Regions from separate parts of the Ruminococcus intestinalis genome, predicted to be linked through region 2. Evidence: predicted binding sites of a transcription regulator. Region 2 holds the regulator's gene; the other holds the start of a gene.
The links. Region 2 encodes Rex, which represses fermentation and respiration genes when NADH is low (regulators of the CRP and FNR family bind a similar motif). Its sites were predicted from a motif close to ATTGTTAANNNNTTAACAAT; they were not measured.
Positions count from the first base shown of each region.

Region 1: the regulator Rex is predicted to act here: its motif matches at 3,724-3,743, upstream of gap (type I glyceraldehyde-3-phosphate dehydrogenase).

Region 1 is NZ_JACOPS010000002.1:394,196-406,024, forward strand. It holds tRNA gene H8R91_RS06055 (tRNA-Gly) at 3-78, opposite strand; tRNA gene H8R91_RS06060 (tRNA-Phe) at 84-159, opposite strand; tRNA gene H8R91_RS06065 (tRNA-Asp) at 166-242, opposite strand; tRNA gene H8R91_RS06070 (tRNA-Val) at 246-321, opposite strand; gene hslO (Hsp33 family molecular chaperone HslO) at 467-1,387, opposite strand; gene H8R91_RS06080 (class I SAM-dependent DNA methyltransferase) at 1,400-2,158, opposite strand; gene H8R91_RS06085 (YerC/YecD family TrpR-related protein) at 2,155-2,457, opposite strand; gene gap (type I glyceraldehyde-3-phosphate dehydrogenase) at 2,622-3,659, opposite strand; gene rny (ribonuclease Y) at 4,202-5,752, shown strand; gene sigG (RNA polymerase sporulation sigma factor SigG) at 6,351-7,136, shown strand; gene H8R91_RS06105 (hypothetical protein) at 7,250-7,966, opposite strand; gene H8R91_RS06110 (hypothetical protein) at 8,136-8,690, opposite strand; gene H8R91_RS06115 (hypothetical protein) at 8,755-9,240, opposite strand; gene H8R91_RS06120 (hypothetical protein) at 9,320-9,826, opposite strand; gene H8R91_RS06125 (hypothetical protein) at 9,860-10,714, opposite strand; gene H8R91_RS06130 (hypothetical protein) at 10,711-11,829, opposite strand, start outside.
Region 2 is NZ_JACOPS010000006.1:116,799-128,627, reverse strand. It holds gene murA (UDP-N-acetylglucosamine 1-carboxyvinyltransferase) at 909-2,201, opposite strand; gene H8R91_RS11445 (ArsR/SmtB family transcription factor) at 2,802-3,119, shown strand; gene H8R91_RS11440 (heavy metal translocating P-type ATPase) at 3,134-5,488, shown strand; gene H8R91_RS11435 (redox-sensing transcriptional repressor Rex) at 5,710-6,354, opposite strand; gene H8R91_RS11430 (NADP-dependent isocitrate dehydrogenase) at 6,394-7,605, opposite strand; gene H8R91_RS11425 (aconitate hydratase) at 7,605-9,536, opposite strand; gene typA (translational GTPase TypA) at 9,814-11,637, shown strand; gene H8R91_RS11415 (3'-5' exonuclease) at 11,637-11,829, shown strand, end outside.

The DNA of each region.
Region 1 (11,829 bases), on a different contig from region 2:
ATTGGAGCGGATGACGGGGCTCGAACCCGCTACCTCCACCTTGGCAAGGTGGCGCTCTACCAGATGAGCTACATCCGCATTTTTGGTGCCTCCGGACGGAATCGAACCATCGACACGGGGATTTTCAGTCCCCTGCTCTACCGACTGAGCTACAGAGGCAAAATTTGGCGACCCGGAACGGGTTCGAACCGTCGACCTCTAGCGTGACAGGCTAGCGTTCTAACCAACTGAACTACCGGGCCAAATGGTGGGAACAATAGGACTCGAACCTATGACCCTCTGCTTGTAAGGCAGATGCTCTCCCAGCTGAGCTATGCTCCCATTGCCTTTGTCGCTTCGCTTTCGTTTGTCGTATCTCTTAGCGACAGGTATTATAATACACCATATCTGCTCAAATGTCAACACTTTTTTGAATTTTTTCAAAAAAACTTTACAAAAGCAAAGCAACACGATATTTTACGACAATTTACTCTTTTGACTTTTTGTCTTTGGAAGTGTTATCCTTGGAATTTTTCTCTTTAATAATCTTCTCAAGGTCTTCTTTATTAAAGATATACTTCTTGTTACAGAAATGACAATTAGCCACTACTCTGCCGTTTTCATCAGGCATTGCACGAATTTCATCGTCGCTCATTGTACAGAAAAGTCTTTCGAGTTTTTCTCTTGAACAAGTGCAAACATACTTTACAGGGTACTCGTCAAGCACTTCTACCTCAAAGCCTGCAAGAGCGGTTTTGCATATATCAAGAATACTCATTCCCTTTGCAAGCATAGTTGTAACAGGCTCGAGAGTTTCGAGATTCTTTTCAAGTTTTTCAATTGTATCTTCAAAAGCACCCGGCAAAAGCTGAATAAGCAATCCGCCTGCGAGCATCACTTCGCCGTCCTCTTTATTAATAAGAACGCCAAGCGCACATACTGTGGGAATCTGCTCACTTGTTGCAAAATAATTGGTAATATCCTCGGCAATCTCTCCGCTTACAAGCTCAACCTGACCGATATACGGGTCGCCTGAACCGTAATCACGCATTACATTAAGCACACCGTTTTTACCTACTGCTTTTGAAACATTGATTTTGCCGTTGTTATAGTATTCGGTAGGGCAATTTGCGTTTCCTACATATCCACGAACATTACCCTTACTGTCCGCAACCGCTATTACGGGTCCGAGTTCTCCGTCACCCGATACTCTAAGGTTAATTGATGCGTCTTTCTGCTTGAGCATTGCGCCCATCATAGAAGTCGCACACAAAAGTCTGCCGAGTGCCGCAGTAGCGCTTCTTGAAAGTCCGTGAATTTTCTGTGCCTTAAAAACAATATCGGACGCATCAATAGCCGATGCCATTACTGCACCGTCCGATGTTATACATCTTATAATTTTATCCATATTATTCTCCCGTTAACATTCCTTATTGATTGGATTTTTCATTCTTGCCACAAAAACAAGCCTTTGTTCGTCGGCTTTCGGTTCGTCAAAACTCATATCTCCATATACAGCCTCAAGTTCAAAACCCGCATTTACAAGCATTTCCGTCAGTTTTTCTCTTGAATATCCACGCTCCGAAAAGCTCTCGCTTGTTCTATAATAAATGCCGTTTTCTTCTTCAAAAAAGTCAAGGTCAATATCCGTCACGCAGTTTTCCCGTAAAGTATTCTGCCACACGCAAAATACCTTATCGGTTTCATATACAAATGTATTATTTGCAAGCACCTGTTCGTGTTTATAAACGGTATTGACATCAAATACAAACAAACCGTCTTTATCCATAAAGAAAGCTACACGCTCAAAAGTCTTTGTCACATCTTCTTCTTTTGTAATGTGATTTATGCTGTCCAGCGTACAAATACAGGTATCTATAGTGCCGTAAAGGTTAAGATTCTGCATTTTCTGCTTTAAATATAAAATATTAAGCCCTTTTTCGCTCGACTTTTGCATTGCCTCGCTAAGCATTTCCGCACTTGCGTCAATTCCGTAAACATCTATGCCCTTAAGTGCCAACTCCGTAGTAAGACTGCCCGTACCGCAGGCAAGGTCAAGTGTAATGCCAAATTCGTGATTATGCCTTTTCATAAGCTCACAAATGTAGTCGCTTCGCTCTTTGTAGCCGACATTTTGCATTAATACATCATAATAATCGGCAAAAATATTGTAACTCATTTGTTTTCCTCTTTGGCGATTTTATCGAGTACAAGTGTGTAACCGTAGGTATCGTTATCAAAAAGAGCACGCTTTACACGACTGATTGTTGCGGTTGACGCACCCGTTTCTTTTACAATTTCAGAATAAACCTTTTTTTCTGTAAGCATTTTTGCTACAACAAGTCTTTGTGACATAGCCTTAAGTTCAGGACTTGTGCATAAATCTTCAAAAAAGCGATAACACTCCTCTTCGTTTTCAAGAGAAAGAATTGCTTTAAAAAGAAAATCAGTATCACTGTTTTTTAACTTAGAGTTCATAATTTCCGTTCTCCTTTGCAAAACATTGCAAATATTTTTATACACTAAAATTTTAACATACAAAAGTATAAAAGTAAATATCAACAGAAAAATTTTTATAAAAACAAAAAGCTGCCTCAAAAGAGACAGCTTAAAGTTTATACCTGATAAATTATAGGTTAAGATTAGCCTAATTCAGCAAAGTACTTAATTGTTCTAACCATCTGGCTTGTGTATGAGTTCTCGTTGTCATACCAAGAAACAACCTGTACCTCATAAAGATCGTCAGCAATCTTTGATACCATTGTCTGTGTAGCATCGAAGAGTGAACCGAATCTCATACCGATTACGTCTGAAGAAACGATTGGATCTTCGTTGTAACCGAATGACTCAGAAGCAGCAGCCTTCATAGCAGCGTTAATGCCCTCAACTGTTACATCCTTACCCTTAACAACAGCTGTAAGAATTGTTGTTGAACCTGTTGGAACAGGAACACGCTGTGCAGAACCGATGAGCTTACCGTTGAGCTCAGGAATAACAAGACCGATAGCCTTAGCAGCGCCTGTTGAGTTAGGAACGATGTTAGCAGCACCTGCTCTTGCTCTTCTGAGGTCACCCTTTCTGTGAGGACCGTCGAGGATCATCTGATCACCTGTGTAAGCGTGGATTGTTGACATGATACCGCTCTGGATCTCAGCATACTTGTTAAGTGTGTTAGCCATAGGAGCGAGGCAGTTTGTTGTACATGAAGCAGCAGAAATGATTGTATCATCAGCTGTAAGTGTACCCTCGTTTACGCTGTAAACGATTGTCTTAAGATCGTTGCCTGCAGGAGCAGAAATAACAACCTTCTTAGCGCCGGCATCAATGTGAGCCTGGCTCTTTGCCTTTGATGTGTAGAAACCTGTGCACTCAAGAACTACGTCTACGCCGATCTCGCCCCATGGGAGTTCAGCAGCGTTAGCCTTAGCATAGATTGTAAGAGTCTTGCCGTCAACTGTGATTGTGTTGTTCTCGTCATCAGCCTCTACTGTGTGAAGGTTCTCACCGATTTTACCGCAGTAACCGCCCTGTGCTGTATCATACTTGAGAAGATCTGCGAGCATTGATGGTTTTGTAAGGTCGTTGATAGCAACTACCTCATAGCCCTCTGCACCAAACATCTGTCTGAATGCAAGACGACCGATACGGCCGAAACCGTTAATTGCAACTTTTACTGACATTTTAAATTCCTCCTAATTTATAAGGTAGTTTAATTATATTACATTTTTTGCTGTTATTCAAGTGTTTGATAAAATTTTAACAAATTTCTTATGAATTTTACATAAAAACGAAAATTTTACAAAATTTCTGCATCTTTTACTGCAATTTGACGAACGCTATTGTCAAATTGTCCTGTGAATGTTTCACTTTTTAATTATTTATTTGCAAAATTGCCATTAATATTCTTGACATTTTTATTAAATTAGGATAAAATACTTATAATACCGTTAGTGCGGTTAAATAGGATTAATGCAAATTTACCTATTTTTTATTAATCAGACTCGTTCAGAGCCGTTATTTATAGATATTTTTTATTTAGTTTTTATAACTTATTAATCGTTATAATATACCTTTGTTGCAAACCACAGCATATAAAAAATATTAAAATTAAATTATTTTTATAAAAATGAAAATTGAATATCTTTACTAACGGCACCGACAAGGCTGTTTGATTGAACTTAAACTTATTATCTAATTAAAAATCAAACAAGGAGGTGTCAGAATGTCGTTATTAGCAATAATATTAATTATTGTTGCGTTGCTTCTCGGTGCGGGCATAGGCATTTTTGCAGGTATAAGCTATCGTAAAAATGTTGCCGAAAAGGAAATCGGAAGTGCAGAAGAAGAGGCAAGAAAAATCGTGTCGGAAGCTATGAAAACAGCCGAAGCCAAAAAGAAAGAGGTTGTTTTAGAAGGCAAGGACGAGGTTCACCGTTTCAGAACCGAGAGCGAAAAAGAAATTGCCGACCGCCGCAAAGAAGTTCAACGCCAGGAAAGACGCATTCAGCAAAAGGAAGAAACCCTCGACAAAAAGCTTGACAACATGGAGCTTAAGGACGAAAAGCTTTCTCGTAAGTTAAAAGACGCTGATGCAAAGCTTGAGGAAATCGAAACACTCAAGAAAAGTCAGTTTGAAATGCTTGAGAAAATTTCCGGCTATACAGCCGAGCAGGCAAAGAGTTACCTGCTTTCACAGCTTGAGGACGAGCTTGCTCATGAGAAATCCGTTAAGATTATGGAATATACGGAGCAGCTTAAGGATGAGGCGGACGAAAAAGCAAGAAACATTATTTCTCTTGCAATTCAGCGACTTGCCGCAGAGCAGGTTGCAGAGGCTACAATTTCCGTAGTTCCTCTTCCGAATGACGAAATGAAGGGCAGAATTATCGGTCGTGAGGGCAGAAACATCAGAGCCATTGAAACACTCACAGGTGTTGATCTTATCATTGACGATACACCGGAAGCAATCACTCTTTCAAGCTTTGAGCCTGTAAGAAGAGAAGTTGCAAGGATTGCTCTTGAAAAACTTATTTCAGACGGCAGAATTCATCCGGCAAGAATCGAAGAAATGATTGAAAAAGCAAGACGAGAAGTTGACGCTACAATCAAGCACGACGGCGAAAGAGCAGTGCTTGAGGCAGGCGTACACAACATTCATCCGGAGCTTGTCAGGTTACTCGGCAGACTTCGTTATCGTACCAGCTACGGTCAGAATGTACTTAATCATTCACTTGAAGTTTCATATCTTGCAGGTATGATGGCAAGCGAGCTTGGTATGGATCCGACAATTGCAAAGCGTGCGGGTCTTTTACACGATATCGGTAAGTCAATTGACCACGAGGTCGAAGGAACTCATGTTCAGATCGGTGTAGATTTGGCAAGAAAATACAAAGAACACGATGCGGTTATTCACGCTATTCAGGCTCACCACGGTGATGTTGAGGCAAAGACGGTTGTAGCTTGTCTTGTACAGGCTGCCGACGCACTCTCTGCCGCAAGACCGGGTGCAAGAAGAGAAAATGTAGAAAACTACATCAAGCGTCTTGAAAAGCTTGAAGAAGTTGCATCTTCATTTGAGGGTGTTGAAAGCTCATATGCTATTCAGGCAGGCCGTGAGGTTCGTATTATGGTTAAACCCGAAGTCATAAATGACGAGCGTATGCTTCCGCTTGCAAGAGAAATCTGCAAGAAGATTGAAGAAGAGCTTGAATATCCGGGACAGATTAAGGTTAATATCATAAGAGAGAGCCGAGCTGTCAATTACGCAAAATAATTAAATCAAGAGATACCTTTCGTGGGTATCTCTTTTTTGTTGCGTTGAGTTAAAACGAGTTAAATTATGGTTTAGCGGAGTGTCGGTCGGGCATTGAAAATTATCTAATGCTAAATTATCCTCCCAAAAACAAAAAAGTTTACTCAATTTTTTCAAAAATTGCGGGTTTGGGCAGCGCTCATAAAATCTTCCGATATAACAATTTATCAGGCGCAAACAGCCACGCTGTTTGCGTGCTGAAACTAAGTTTGTTAAAACAGGCGATAGCCTTTTATAAAAGAAATCATTAACTTTTTTCATTATATGGTGAATGTCTTTTCTTTTTGCTTTCGCATTTAAAGGCATTCGACGTTGTGTTCAAGCCGCCAAACAGCGAGCTGTTCGGCTATCGTTAGCTTGCATAAACGGAAAGTATTTGTGGACTTTGCCCACACCCACGACCTTTGAAAAGGTCGACCAAACTTTTATAATTGCTTGGCTAAACTGTGCACTAAACCATAATTTATAAACCGCACCGCACAACCTTTTTTATTATAACTGTATTAATCTCCCCTATTATGGCAATACTTATTGTAAGAAATTGCTTGGGGGTAATTTTTTGCAGTATGGTAAAGTTGAAATTTGCGGAGTAAACACATCTAAGCTTAAAGTCCTAAGTGAAAAAGAAAAGAAAGCACTGCTCAACACAATAAAGAACGGCAGTGAACAAGAGCGTAAAAAAGCAAGAGACGCAATGATAAACGGCAACCTGCGCCTTGTACTTTCGGTAATTCAGCGCTTTACAAACCGTGGTGAAAATCCCGATGATTTATTTCAAGTCGGTGTAATCGGACTTATCAAGGCGATAGATAATTTTGACCCGTCACTCGATGTGCGTTTCAGCACCTACGGAGTACCTATGATTATCGGCGAGGTACGAAGATACCTGCGAGATAATAACGCTATCAGAGTATCACGCTCAATGCGTGACACCGCCTATAAGGCTATGCAAATCAAAGAACAGCTCACTAATAAAGAAAACCGAGAGCCGACAGTTGAAGAAATCGCCAAAATAATGGGAGTGCCAAAACACGATGTTGTGCTTGCGCTCGAGGCAATAATTGAACCCGTTTCATTGTACGAGCCTGTTTTTTCGGACGGCAATGACACCATTTATGTTATGGACCAAATTGGTGACAAAAACGACGACACAACCTGGCTTGAAGAAATTGCGGTAAAAGAAGCAATTGCAAACCTTTCCGACCGTGAAAAAAGAATATTGACAATGCGGTTTTTCCGAGGCAAAACTCAAATGGAGGTTGCAAGCGAAATAGGCATTTCGCAGGCACAAGTCAGCAGAATAGAAAAAGGCGCACTTGACAGAATAAAGAAAAATATTTTTTAAGCCGTTCAACAAAGATACTCCGCCATCGTTGTAAAGTGGCGGAGTATTACTTAATTATTCTCTTTTTAACACGCAAATCACAAAAAAGTGACCTGAATTTTAATTATCCCAAGCTAAACCATAGCGTTTACATTTTCTTTATTACTAACTTTTTTTACAAAGTTAATAAACAAAACACCGAGTAATGTCAATGAAACCGCACTGATAACATAGAACGAATAAGATATAAAATTATACATAAATATATTTTCTGACATCATATTATCAAAAATTTCATAATTCTTCAAAGCAAGGCCTATCATAATAATAGAATACACAAAGAAGATAATATTTGTAATCAGAAATATTACAGCAAAAAATATTGCACTTTTTCTCGCCTTGACATTGGTTTTAATCTCCTTTAATGATATGTTTGCACAATTTTTTAGTATTACCACAAACATAACAACCGCAAACGATGAATTTATTAAATACGAAAAATCAATGTAGGTTTCACTTAAATTTGTCACTGATGCGTTAAGCAAATAATATAAAATATCAAAACCTGTTCTTACGGCAAACAAAATACCGATATTTTTAAACACCTTTTTCGCCATAAATTGTGTATCGGTAACCAATATCACCACATAATTATATGCCAGCAGATACACAAACACAAAAGCCGCATTAAATATTAGCATTGGTATTGCAAATTTGAATCCTCCCATAGCAAGTATTCCTATGCACTTCATCTGCAAAAAGCTATGTTCCTCATTATAAAAAATCAGCGATATTAATTCGAGTGCAACCACAATTATAAAAGGTAAGCATTTTTTCAATTTACTGTTCATATTATTCTCCCTCATTCTTATATTTTTTCGTTCAAGCCTAAAGCAAGAAAAATTTTTAATCTCTGCTTTTCTGAATCACGAACGCTCGTCATAACTGGAAACTCGCCAAACATTATCTTCCAATACCCATTGTACCGTACAATTAGAACGATTAGCAATGTAGCGACTATTATCGGTATTTACCACCCCTGACATAATAATCAGAGGGGGTTTTGTCAAAATAATAATTTTCTCCCAAAATACCGTTTACATCACATTCAACCCATGCAACTCTGTTGCTGTTATAATAATTAGCCAAATAACTGCCATCTCTGTGCCATGTATGTTTCATATCCCATTTTTCTGTCCAATACACAGGAAATCTCCAACTCGGTTTCATAAAATCTATATAAATTTTATCCGTACCGCAGTTTTCCATTTCATTTTTGTAATTATATGTATTTAAAAATTCATAAATTAATGCTTTGGTTTTCTCCTCATTATCGGGACAATTTTGTATTATAAATGCCCTAATCGATTCAGAATTATATTGAAGATCTTTTTCGGTACCGTACGGTGTTAATTTCCTGTCATGAGAATAATCCTCTATTTCAAATATTCTTTCCTTATTAGGATCATTTGTTCTGTGATAAAGCTCAACACGATATGATAAAAATCCTATAATTGCCAAAACAGAACAAACAGATAATACGATTAATTTTGTTTTAGATTTTTTTATTTTCATTGTAATTCACCTAAAAATTAAGTTTTGTAATTTTATTTTTATCCATATCTATATTTCTTTTTAATTAATATTCCATAGGATTTCGCTCGTAATATTCTTCGGCGGCTTTGAATACATCAATTATTGCATTTCCTATTTCTTCCGCCGTAGCATTGGCAGACAAGTTTATTGACTTTATGCAGCCATTATATCCGCCCTTCTTTTCTCTGCATTTCTCAGATGAATAAACTTCGTAACTTTGGTTTTGATACAACCTAACACTTGCGAGGTTATTATGTTTCCAAAAAGTTATATATCCCTTATACTTAGAACCATTTTTCCAAAAATCATTTGGTTTTCCTATATACAACGGACTGTCCCCAATAGATTTTAACCCTAAAAGAGCTTCATTTCCTAACTTAGCTACAAGGTTATCTTCTGCTTCACTAACTATTGTTATTTTATCAGAATATGTATTATAACCAGCCCTATGTTCAACTTCTTCAACAATTAAAAATCTTCCCTCTCCTTTATATATTCTTACTGTCCACGGATATGATTGTACACTCATCTTTCTCCTCCTCTGTTTTTCCATTGATTATCAAATGGTACCTTACCACCCCTGACATAACAATCAGCGGTGGTTTTGTCTAAAAATACTTTTCAAATCTAATTCCGTTAGCATCGCACCGCAGATACGCAACTCTGTTACTTTCAAAATAATTAGCCAAATAACTGCCATCTCTGTGCCATGTATGTTTAATATCCCATTCTTCTGTCCAATACACAGGAAATCTCCAACTTGGTTTCATAAAATTAACTACAAATTTATCGGTATTATACTTTTTCATTTCATTTTTATAGTCATAGGCGTCTAAAAATTCATAAATTAAATTTTTAGTATCTTCTTCATTATTTGGGCAATCTTGTATCATAAAAACACGCACTGATTCAGCATTATAAGGAAGTTCTTTTTCATAATCGTATAATTTTAATTTCCTGTTACGAGCGCAATCCTTTATTTCAAATATTCTTTCTTTATTAGGATCATTTGTTCTGTGATAAAGCTCAACACTATATGACAAAAATCCTATAATTGCCAAAACAGAACAAACAGATAATACGATTATTTTTGTTTTAGATTTTTTTATTTTCATTGTAATTCACCTAAAAATTAAGTTTTCCTTTTATCACAAATCCCCGTCAAAATCAGACACTTGCCAAACATTATTATCATCCGATTTCCATTGCACCGTATAAGAAAGATCCTTAGCAATATAACTGTCATTCTCATTATTCAGTTGATATCTAACATAACAGCTATAGTTTACTTCTGCAGATTTTAAAGACAATATCTGCGGTTCAATACTAGTAAACTTTGACTCAAAAATTTCTAAATTGTTTTTGTCTGTACAATTCTCCACATACAGATAATTCATATTTTTATAAATTTGCTCCGATACTATATCCTGATATTTGCTTTTTGAGTAATCTCCGTAATTATCGCAAGACTCCTGTACTATGTCATAAGTTAGGTCGGTAAGATTATTTTCTATATTTTTCCGATGATTAATACAAACCCCAATTCCTACAAAGACAAGAACAAATGCTGTTATTACCGCTGCAACCTTTATTTTTCCCTTTTTATCCAGTGCTTTTAATTTTCTGAAACTGTTTAATAAATCATCAAGAGGGGTACTGTTATATGGAACTATTTCTGAAAAAGGACCAACCACTAAAACTTCCCAAAATAATTTGAAGCAAATATAAAACAGCAATAATAAGCTACACAATTGCGGTATATTAATAAACAAGATAATATACCATATCAAAAAGAACAGATTAATCAACCTATTTACCCATATTATTTTGCCTTTAAGTTTTAAAGTTGCTTTGCAATTGGGGCATTCTTTTTCTTTCCAAAAATTGGTATAAAAACCTTTTTTATACCAACTGATACATTCTTCTCCGCAAACAGGACATTTAGTTTTTTTAGATAATAAATCTATAATTTTATCTTCCAACATATCCATCTCTTTTTTCATTTAATTTCAAGCATTTTTTGAGCAAAATTCGTCATATATTCAGTATTGATTTCACGATTTTCATTAATCTCATCTTCCGTAAAATTGCCATTTGCATATCTTTCTATATACGGCTTTATAAAATCCGAATCATACTTTTTAAGATAATCACAGCCGTACTCAAAGTAATTCCATTCGCCGTCAGAAATTAAAGTTTCGAGCATTGCTGTAAGCACCTTGTTTTCGCTTTGGCTCTTTATATTCTCGGTCTTAATCGCATATCTTTGGTCACCGTCAAAGAAAAACAAGCCAAAATTTTCGAGCCTTTGCACATTACACTCCAAATACTCCGTTGACTCCGTATATTCCGTTTCAACGGGAACAAGCTCACAATAATAATTCGAGTCCTCGTCAAACGGCATAAAGTATGTAAATGTCTTTATACGGTCTTTTCCGTTTTTTACAGTAACAGAACCTAAATTCAGCACACGCTTTTCATCGTGTTCATAAGAAGAAAATCTGCTTAACGGAGTTACACACGTATCCGTTCTGAAATCCTTTACTGTTTCATTTGTATTTGAATAGGTGGTATCTGAACTTGAAATGATACTGCTTGGAATAATCTCATACAAATCTATCGGATAAGCTATGTATTTTACAACATACAATATTCCCGTTAAAAACAAAACCGCCCATAAACGGGTTATTATTTTAGCAAAACCGACATTGCTTTTACTTTTTATAAGTCCGCATTTTTCGACTGAAAAATAAAAATACAAAAAGCAAATAATATTCAATGCGCAAATAAAAATCAGCCTTGAAACCTCAAGTATAAAGCCGATATTTTCAGTGTATGCAACCCTCACATTTGCAACGACTGTATATTTTTCAACTATATAAGCAAAACCGTTATACTGAAACGTACAATATATTGCAAGCAAAGCTACAATCACAAAAGTTGCTATAAAAAACGGTATTGTCCCTTTAATCGGGCAAAATCTAAATTTACCGTCTGAAATAAAGTCCGATATAAGCCACAATGTAAAAAACAGAAAAACTACCTCGATAATGCAAGCCGCAAAAGTAAAAACATAATCATTAAAAAAGTAATAAATAATATAGTTTGCCACATCTGC
Region 2 (11,829 bases):
ATTTAATTTTAAATTTGATAGTATCTTATATGTTTTAGTGGTATCTGCAGTTAATGAGGATACTGCTTTTTTTTATTTATATTGTTATAAAATTTATATTACTTTCCGTTAAAATATCATTAATTTTGAAATTTTAAAAACAGCAAAATAACATTATAGCTAAAGTTATTTATACGCGTATAAATCTAAATATTTTGATTTGATATGATTGCTTTCAGATTGTAAAAAAGAAAATTTTACACAAATCGGTTAGTCAATTAATAGAAAACAGCTAAAATAATTGAGATTTATTGTTTTCGGATTACTAAAATTAGTTTATTTATGAATTTCTATATACATATAAAAATTTGATAAAAGCAGAAAAAAGATTTGTGCAGCTTGCCACTTCAATTGAACAAGAAAATATTATATAATTAATACTATTCAATAAGAAAGATAAATTGATTTATTATCAGTTTACCTTTTCGTAATTGCAAACAATATTGAAAATTTAATAAAGGAGAAGAAACAGTTATGTATTACAGCAAAAAGCTATGCAAACATCTCGAAAAAAGCTTTTCTGTATAATGAAAAAAGTTAATTATTTCTTTTATAAAAGGCTGTCGCCTGTTTTTTCAAACTCGGTGCAAGCACGCAAACAGCCACGCTGTTTGCGTCTGATAAATTGTTGTATCGGAAGATTTTATGGGCGCTGCCCAAACCCGCAATTTTTGAAAAAATTGAGTAAACTTTTTTGCTTTTTTAGGAGGATAATTTAGCGTTAGCTAAATTTCAATGCCCGACCGACACTCCGCTAAACCATAATTTACACAAACGATTAGCATTGAATTTTGATAAATAATCTAATTTATTATGAAAAAACCGCTTGAGCTATAAAACTCAAGCGGTTAAATTTTTATGTTTAATTATTAAGCACGAAGTTCGTCTTCGTTATCGCCTGCATAATAAACTTTTTTGATGTCAGCACCCAATGCTCTGAATTTTTCAATTACATCTTCATAGCCACGCTCAATGTACTGGATACTTGAAATTTCAGTAACACCGTTAATTTCAAGTGCCGCAATAATCATTGCTGCACCGGCTCTTAGATCGGTAGCTTTTACAGGAGCTGCTGTAAGCGGAGATCCGCCCTCAATAATTGCAAGTCTGCCCTCAACAGAAATGTGTGCACCCATTCTAACAAGCTCACTTACATACTGATAACGGTTATCCCATACATTTTCATTTATAATGCTTGTACCCGGTACACTTACAAGAAGTGCGGCAAATTGCGGCTGACAGTCAGTAGGAAAACCGGGATGCGGCATAGTCTTTATATTACAACGCTTTAAAGGATTCTTTGTAGCGTCAATTTTTATAGCCTCATCGTATTCGGTAATTACAACACCCATTTCACGGAGTTTAGCTGTAATTGATTCAAGGTGCTTTGGAGTAATGTTATTTACTGTAATGCAACCTCTTGTAGCAGCTGCCGCACACATATATGTGCCTGCCTCAATCTGATCCGGAATAATCGAATATGTTATGCCGTGGAGATATTTTACGCCACGGATTTTAATAACATCTGTACCTGCGCCTCTTACATCTGCGCCCATTGAATTAAGAAAGTTAGCGAGGTCAACAATATGCGGTTCTCTTGCGGCATTTTCAATGATAGTCATACCCTCGGCTTTAGATGCCGCAAGCATAATATTCATTGTTGCGCCTACAGATACTACATCAAGGTAAATATGCTCACCGTGAAGATTATCAGCATCTGCCTCAATAATTGCGCCGTCAACAAGCTGTGTTACTGCGCCCATAGCTTCAAAGCCTTTTAAATGCTGATCAATCGGACGAACACCGAAGTTACAACCACCCGGTAAAGCAACCTGAGCTTTACCGCATCTGCCAAGAAGAGCACCGAGAAGGTAATAAGATGCTCTCATACCTCTTACAAGTTCTGTTGTTGCAGAGTGAGTTGAAATATGAGTCGGGTCTATATAAAGTGATGATTTATTAATTCTTCTTACCTGTGCACCCATCTGCTGAAGAATTCTGCTGATAAGTGAAACATCGCTAATGTTAGGTATATTTTCAATCTGACAAGGCTCGTCACAAAGGATTACTGCCGGGATAATTGCTACTGCGGCATTTTTTGCACCGCTGATATTTACTTCACCAAAAAGCGGCTTACCGCCGTTTACTACAAACTTTTCCAAACCGTTACACTCCAATTCCATATACTGTACATTCACAATAACGAATATGTGAGTTTACATAATCTAAATCTAAATAAAAGTGCGTGCCAAAAAACAGCAACATTGATTGCTGTAAAAATGAGTATCCGCCAGATTACTCAACTGATAATAGTATATCCACAAATATATTACATTTTCTTAAAACACACATTTTGCAGCATTACAACAAGGTAACACTAACATTCCTATACAGAAAATGATACTACAAAATTGTAGTAAAGTCAACGCATATTTGGAATTGTAACATATTTTTATCTAAAATGTACTCAAATTAAATAAATGAAATCAAGTTTATTCTTATTATGACTAAGCAAGATTACATACTTGTAATTATTCTTATAAAAAATAATACTGCTGTCATAATTGCAATACGGAATTAAAATCTTGCAATATTTTTCAGGATATAATTGCATATATAATGTAGGAAATTCTGAAAAATATTTAAATATTTACCAAATAATTTTTTTTAATTGTATTGACAATTACTTTTTTATGTGCTATACTCAAGTTAACATATGAACATATAAACATATGAACAGATTAATAAACGGAGATAGGAATATGGCAGAACTAAATGAAAAGAAAGAAAAAGAAATTCCTGATTTGGAAGTGCTGTTTGATTTAGCGGATCTTTTTAAAGTATTCGGCGATTCGACAAGAATCAGAATAATGTTTGCAATTTCCGATAATGAGATGTCGGTGCTTAGTATTGCAGAGGCTTTAAATATGGAGCAAAGCACTATTTCTCATCAGTTGAGAGTATTAAGACAAAACAAACTTGTTAGGGTCAGAAGAGAGGGGAAGCAAATTTATTATACTCTTGATGACGACCATGTTAAAAAAATTATTGAAATGGGACTTGATCACGTTCTCGAGTAAGGAGGGTGTTTTTTATGAAATATAATTTTACACTTGAAAATCTTAACTGTGCGCATTGTGCGGGAAAGATAGAGCAGAAATTAGCTGAAACAGACGGTTATGAGAATGTAAATTTCAACTTTGCAAATAAAAAACTCGTACTTGAGTGTTCAGATGATGTAACGGCACAGGATATACAGGCGGTTTGTGACAGCATCGAAGACGGTGTAGAAGTTATTGATAATACAAAGAGAAAGAATTTAAAGCAGTACACCTTCACACTTGAAAATCTCAACTGTGCGCACTGTGCAGGAAAGATAGAGAAGAAATTAGCCGAAACAGACGGCTATGAGAATGTTAATTTCAATTTTGCAAATAAAAAACTTGTGTTTGAGTGTTCAGATGATGTAACGGCACAGGACATACAGGCAGTTTGTGACAGCATTGAAGACGGTGTAGAAGTTATTGATAACAATGTAAAAGAAAACACCGTAACTGCCGAAAAGGTAAATTCAGCCAAGGAAGATAAAAAGGTTGAAATAAAGAATGAACTTGTTTCTATTATTACAGCGGCTGTGCTTGGTGTAGCGGCTTTCGGTCTTGAACTTACTGTATTTCCTGATGCTGAATTCGGTACTGTAGGTTGGTTTGTTCTACTCGGACTAAGCCTTGTTGCCACTGTTTTGTCAGGTTGGAGAACATTTATTAAAGGCATAAAATCGGTGTTTAAATTACAGATAGATGAAACTACATTGCTTACAATTGCTGTTATTGCGGCATTTGCGTTAGGCGAGTTTGTAGAGGCGGCTATGGTTACTATTCTCTTTGCAGTCGGCGAAATTGTAGAAGAGAAAGCAGTATCTGCATCGAGAAGTGATATTGCAAAACTTGCGCAGATTCGTCCCGATAATGCAACCGTACTTATAAGCGGCAAGGAAGTTGTAAAAGCCGCCGAGGATGTTAAAATAGGCAGTACAATTGTAGTTAAACCACACGAAAGAGTACCGCTTGACGGTGTTATTACTAAAGGAAATACTACTCTCGATACTTCGGCGCTTACAGGTGAGAGTGTTCCTGTCGATGCAGAGGCAGGCAGTGAAGTTATGAGCGGTATGATTAACGGCAATTCTCTTATAGAAATAAAAACTACTAAGGAATTTGGCGACAGTACAGCGGCAAGAATTATTAAACTTGTTGAAGATGCAGCCGCTACAAAGGGACAGAGTGAAAAGCTTATCAGCCGTTTTGCAGCTGTTTACACACCGATTATTATACTTATTTCTATTGTAGTTGCTATTGTTCCTCCGCTTGTGGGGCTTGGCAGTTTCAGCACATGGATTTATCGTGCTTTGGTTTGTCTTGTTGCATCTTGCCCTTGTGCAATCGTAATTTCGGTTCCGCTTTCTTATTATTCGGGTATTGGCGCATCATCAAAAATCAGCGTTCTTATTAAGGGCGGCAAGTATATCGAAGCTCTTGCAAAGGCTGACGCTTTTGTATTTGACAAGACAGGTACACTTACAACAGGTGAGCTTTCTGTAAACAAAGTTTTTGCTTACGGCAATCATACTTCATCTGAAATTATTGCACTTGCAGCCGCTTGTGAAAGATATTCTTCACATCCGATTGCTATGGCAATAAAAAATAAGGCAGAAAAGGAAAACTTACCTGAACTTTCAGATTACAGCGAAAAGGCAGGACAGGGAGTTACAGCTGTATATAACGGCAAAGCTCTTGTATGCGGCGGCACAAAGGTTTTAAGCGATAAACAAAAGGTAAATGCAGAAAAAACCGCATCTGTATATGTAATCTACGACGGTGAATTAATCGGTGCAATCTCTGTTAGCGATACATTAAGACCGGAGGCAAAGAGTGTAATTGCAGAGTTAAGAAAACTCGGTGTTAAAGACAGTGTAATGCTTACGGGTGATAAAAAAGAAAATGCAATGGATATTGCAAATGAACTTAAACTTGATTCTTATTCGGCAGAGCTTATGCCGTCAGATAAACTTGAAAAACTTATAGATATAAAGAAAACTCATAAGTCTGTATGCTTTATCGGTGACGGTATCAATGATGCCCCTGTTCTTACTGCAAGCGATTGCGGTTTTGCAATGGGATTCGGCAGTGAGGCTGCTATTGAGGCGGCAGATGCTGTGCTTGCGGCAGGTAATTTAAAACATTTACCGTTGTCTGTCAGAATAGCAAAGAAAGTTGTTGCTACTGTAAAGACAAACATTACATTTGCACTTGGTGTAAAGACAATTGTAATTATCCTTGCAATACTCGGTATCGCTCCGATGTGGTTGTCTGTAATAGCAGATACAGGCGTAAGCGTACTTTGCGTACTTTATGCTGCAAGACTTCTTCATACATTTGATAAAAAGTAATTTATAAATAGATAGATTTCCTCTCATAAAAACTACCGCATTCCGATTGGAGTGCGGTAGTTAATTGTTGTTTTTTTATTAAATTAATTGGAGTGAATTATTATTTTGCTTAACTCGTGCACTAAACCATAAATTACCCCAACTATTGACATTGAACCTGATAAAACTAACTTAAACCATAATTAAAAGGCTGTTCCGCAAGATAGGGAACAGCCTTTTAATTATAAGATTTTATCTCGGTTATTCATTTTGTAACATAAGGTCATAAGACTGTCACTTAGGTGTACATTTTCAACAAGGGTGTCGCTGTACTTTCTTGCAATGTCATAGTGACTGAAATTCCAATAGTTCTTTATGCCGTAGCCATAAAGTTTGTCAAGTACATTTTCTACACATACTCTCGGAATACACAAAAACGCTGTATTTATTTTGTTGTTTTGACAGAACTCGTCAAGCAGACTGTCGTGCATTATTGTAAGATTATTCAGCTTTTTGCCAACTTTTTCTTCGTTACAGTCAAAACAGGCGATAAGTTCAAAGCCGAGCTTTTCAAAGTTCATATGCTTGGCAACCGCTTTACCGAGGTTGCCGGCACCGATAAGTATAGCTTTATAATTATTGTTAAGACCAAGAATATTTTGTATTTCTTCCTTAAGCTGAGAAACACTGTAACCGTAGCCCTGTTGACCGAATCCACCAAAGCAGTTAAGATCCTGTCTTACCTGAGAAGCGGTTACATTCATAATTTCAGCCAGTTTTGTAGATGAAATTTTATCAATGTTTTGTTCGTTAAGCTCAGACAAGAAACGATAATATCTGGGCAGTCTTCTGATTACAGACATTGAAATGTTGTCATTTCTGGACATTGTACTTTAACCTTACTCCTTTAACCGAATTGTGTTTGCTTATGCAAGTGAAGCGGCAAGATGCTCGTTTATTGCAAGCAAGAAATCTTCTGAATTAACCTTTTTCTTGTTTTCAAGAGTTGAAATAGCATAAAGGTCGCCTGTCATAATGCCGTCTTCAATAGTGTCGATAGTAGCTTTCTCAAGCTTGTCCGCAAAGTTCATAAGTTCAGGAAGATTATCAAGCTCGCCGCGCTTTCTGAGAGCGCCTGTCCAAGCAAAGAGAGTTGCAACAGAGTTTGTGGAAGTTTCCTCGCCCTTAAGATACTTATAATAATGGCGCTGAACTGTACCGTGTGCAGCTTCATACTCATAAACACCGTCAGGTGAAACAAGTACGCTTGTCATCATAGCAAGTGAGCCGAAAGCAGTAGCAATCATATCGCTCATTACATCGCCGTCATAGTTTTTGCAAGCCCACATATAGCCGCCCTCACTTCTGATAACTCTTGCTACAGCGTCATCAATGAGTGTGTAGAAATATGTAATGCCTGCCTGCTCAAATTTCTCTTTGTATTCATTCTCAAAGATTTCAGCAAAAAGATCCTTAAATCTGTGGTCGTACTTCTTGCTGATTGTATCTTTTGTAGCAAACCATACATCAAGTTTCTGGTCGAGTGCATAGTTAAAACATGAACGGGCAAATGAAGAAATACTCTTGTCAAGGTTGTGCATACCCTGAATGATACCGTCTGTCTTGAAATCAAAGATTGTACTTCTTTCTTCTGTACCGTCAGGCTTGGTAACGCAAAGTTCAGCCTTGCTGCCTGCCTTAACAACCATTTCTGTATTTTTGTAAACATCACCGTAAGCGTGACGGGCAATACAGATTGGCTTTTTCCATGTAGGAATGTACGGAGTGATACCCTTTACAAGGATAGGACTTCTGAATACTGTACCGTCAAGGATAGCACGGATTGTGCCATTTGGTGATTTCCACATCTGCTTGAGGTTGTACTCGTCCATTCTTGCAGCGTTTGGTGTGATTGTAGCACACTTTACGGCAACGCCGTATTTCTTTGTAGCCTCTGCACTGTCAACAGTAACCTGGTCATCTGTTTTGTTTCTGTTTTCAAGACCGAGGTCATAATACTCGCTCTTTAAATCAATGTATGGGTAAATAAGAATGTCTTTGATTTTCTGCCAAAGAACTCTTGTCATTTCGTCGCCGTCCATCTCAACGATGGGGGTGGTCATTTTAATTTTATCCATTAGTTGTTCTCCTTTGTATAGTCAAGCAAACCGCCTGCAAGAATGATTGCTCTTGTTCTGTCTGAAAGCTCACAGTCGGCAATAACGGTTTCGCCCGTTGTTTTGTTTACAACCGTTACGGCAGAGCCGTCTGCAATTTCTTTCTTAACATTAGGAAGCTCAAGCATATCACCGAGTTTAATTTTATCGTAATCTGCAGGATTTTGGAAAGTAAGCGGAAGAATACCTGCGTTAATGAGGTTACTCTTATGAATTCTTGCAAAACTCTTTACAAGAACTGCCTTAACGCCGAGGAAGAGCGGAGCAAGTGCTGCGTGCTCTCTTGATGAACCCTGACCGTAGTTTTCGCCGCCTACGATAATGCTCTTGCCGAGAGTTTTTGCTCTTTCAGGAAATTCCTTATCGCATACTGTAAAGCAGTGCTGTGAAATAGCAGGAATATTTGAACGGAGCGGAAGAATCTTTGCACCGGCAGGCATAATGTGGTCGGTTGTTATGTTGTCGCCAACCTTAAGTGAGCAAGATGCCTCTATAGAATCTGTAAGAGGGCTTGTCTTAGGATATTCCTTAATGTTTGGTCCTCTTAAGATTTCAACATTGTCCATTTCCTCAACAGGAGCAGGAGCAATAACCATATTATCATTAATGAGGAACTTCTCGGGAAGTTCAATTTCTGCGGCAGGACCGAGCTTTCTTGGGTCTGTAAATACACCTGCAAGTGCCGAAACAGCAGCTGTTTCAGGAGATACGAGGTAAATCTGACCGTCAGCTGTACCGCTTCTGCCCTCAAAGTTACGGTTGAATGTACGGAGTGAAATACCCTTGCTGTTAGGTGACTGTCCCATACCGATACATGGACCGCAGGCACTTTCAAGAATTCTTGCGCCGGCAGCAATCATATCGGCAAGTGCGCCGTTCATAGCAAGCATATTGAATACCTGCTTACTGCCCGGAGCAATAGCAAGTGAAACGCCGTCTGCAACTGTTTTGCCCTTTAAGATATGTGCAACTCTCATAAGGTCAAGATAACTTGAGTTTGTGCAAGAACCGATACATACCTGGTCAATCTTCTGACCCTCAAGCTCGCTGATCGGTTTAACATTATCAGGTGAATGTGGGCAAGCGGCGAGCGGTTCAAGCTCCGAAAGGTTAATTTCAATAACCTCATCGTAAACTGCGTCTGCGTCTGCGCTTAACTCTGTGTAATCTTCTTCTCTGCCTTGAGCTTTAAGGAATTCTCTTGTGATTTCGTCAGAAGGGAATACGGATGTTGTAGCGCCGAGCTCTGCACCCATATTTGTAATTGTAGCACGCTCCGGAACTGTAAGTGTTTTGACACCTTCGCCGCCGTACTCAACAATTTTGCCGACGCCGCCCTTAACGCTCATAACTCTTAATACTGCAAGAATAATATCCTTTGCAGAAACCCATGGGCTGAGTTTACCCGTAAGATTAACTCTTACCATCTTAGGCATTGTGATGTAATATGCACCGCCGCCCATAGCAACAGCAACATCAAGACCGCCTGCACCGATAGCAAGCATTCCGATACCGCCGCCTGTAGGTGTGTGGCTGTCGGAACCGATTAATGTTTTGCCCGGCTTACCGAATCTTTCAAGGTGTACCTGGTGGCAAATACCGTTGCCCGGTCTTGAAAAATAAATGCCGTGCTTTTTACATACAGACTGAATAAATCTGTGGTCGTCGGCATTTTCAAAACCTGTCTGCAATGTGTTGTGGTCTATATATGCAACGCTCTTTTCGGTTTTGACTCTCGGAATACCCATAGCCTCGTATTCTATGTAAGCCATTGTGCCTGTTGCGTCCTGTGTAAGAGTCTGGTCAATGCGTAAGCCGATGTCGTTGCCGACAACCATTTCGCCGCATACCAAATGCTCTTTAATAATTTTCTGTGCAATTGTGTAGCCCATTTGATTACCTCCGCAAAAAGTATTTTGTGGTATTTGCATTATTAAAAGCAATAACCCGTGTACATTAATTGCCCATTATAAGGCAATTATTAGTATCTATTATATAACATTTTTCTTCTTATGTAAAGTAAAAATGGATGTAAATACGAAAATTTGCGATTTTGGCACTATCTGTTGTTTATTTTTAAAAATAAATTGAATTTTCAACATTTAGGTGATATAATAAAAAAGTATGTGTAGGATATTTGAACTTAGATTTTTATAGGGGGATAATTTTATGGAAACAAGAGAAAATTTGAGAAATATAGCTATTATCGCTCATGTTGACCACGGTAAAACAACTCTCGTTGATCAGCTCTTAAAACAGAGCGGTGTTTTCAGAGCAAATGAGAATGTGGCTGAAAGAGTAATGGATTCTAACGACCTTGAAAGAGAGAGAGGCATTACAATCCTTTCTAAAAACACCGCTGTAATGTACAACGGCATTAAGATTAATATTGTTGACACCCCCGGTCATGCCGACTTTGGCGGTGAGGTTGAGCGTATACTTATGATGGTAGACGGCGTTGTACTTCTTGTAGACGCTTTCGAGGGTTGTATGCCGCAGACAAGATTCGTTCTTAAAAAGGCTTTGGGCCTTGGCAAAAAGCCTTTGGTTGTAGTCAATAAAATTGACCGTCCGGGTGCAAGACCTGAAGAAGTTGTTGACGAAGTTCTCGACCTATTTATCGAGCTTGGCGCTGACGAGGATCAGCTTGAATTCCCTGTAGTATATGCATCGGGCCGTGACGGCTATGCAAGCCTTGATCCGCATCAGCCCGGTACAGATATGAAACCTCTTTTTGAGGCTATTATAAATGAAATTCCTGCTCCGCAGGGAGATGCAGAGGGCGGACTTCAGATTCTTATTTCAAATATAGATTCAGATCCGTTTGTGGGTAGAATAGGTGTAGGCAGAGTTGAGAGAGGCACTGTAAAAACAGGTCAGAGCGTCGCAATCTGTCATACAGACGGCAATGTAACAAAGAACGCAAGAATCGGTAAGATTTATCAGTATGAGGGACTTAAGAGAGTTGAGAGCGAAACTGCTGAAATGGGTGATCTTATCTGCGTAAGCGGTATTCAGGATATTAATATCGGTGAAACAATTTGCGACCCTGAGAATATTGAACAGCTCCCGTTTGTTAAGATTGACGAACCGACCGTATCAATGAACTTTATTGTAAATAACTCTCCGTTTGCCGGCAGAGAGGGTAAGTATGTTACATCAAGAAATCTTCGTGACAGACTTTTCAAGGAAATTGAAACCAATGTTGCGTTAAGAGTAGAAGAAACAGACAGTGCGGATACATTTAAAGTATCGGGCAGAGGCGAGCTTCACCTTTCAATTCTTATTGAAACAATGCGCCGCCAGAATTATGAGTTCCAGGTATCTCGTCCACAGGTTATCACAAAGATGATTGACGGCAAGTTGAACGAGCCTATGGAAATGCTCATTATAGAAGTACCTGACGCTTATGTAGGTGCAGTTATGGAAAAACTCGGTTCAAGAAAAGCTGAACTTATTAATATGGGCACCCGTGAGGGCGGTTCTACTCACATTGAGTTCCGTATTCCGTCAAGAGGTCTTATGGGTTACCGTCCCGAATTCCTTACAGATACAAACGGTAACGGTATTATGAACCATGTGTTTGACGGATATGAGCCGTACAAGGGTGAAATCGTAACCCGTCATCAGGGTTCGCTTATCGCTTTTGAAACAGGCGAAACAGTAACTTACGGTTTGTATGCGGCACAGGAGAGAGGCAGACTCTTTGTCGGCCCGGGTGTTCCTGTATATGAGGGTATGATTGTAGGCGCAAGCCCTAAGTCAGAAGATATTACAGTTAATGTATGTAAGAAAAAGCATATCACAAATACCCGTGCTTCAGGTTCTGATGATGCACTTAAACTTACACCACCGTCAATTCTTTCGCTTGAGCAGTGTCTTGAGTTTATTGCAGATGATGAGCTTGTAGAGGTTACTCCCGAAAATATCCGTATGCGTAAGCGTATTCTTTCTAAGGAACAGAGAATGAAACAGGCATTCCATAAAAAATAATGAGTTTTGTAGTATTAGACCTTGAATGGAACGGCTCATACAGCAGTAAAGAACACAGATTTGTAAATGAGATAATTGAGTTCGGGGCAGTTAAAACTGACGAAAATCTGAATATTATTGACAGATTTGAAATGCTTATTTCTCCGCAGATAGGCAAAAAACTTTGTTCAAAGGTTAAAAAGCTAACCAAAA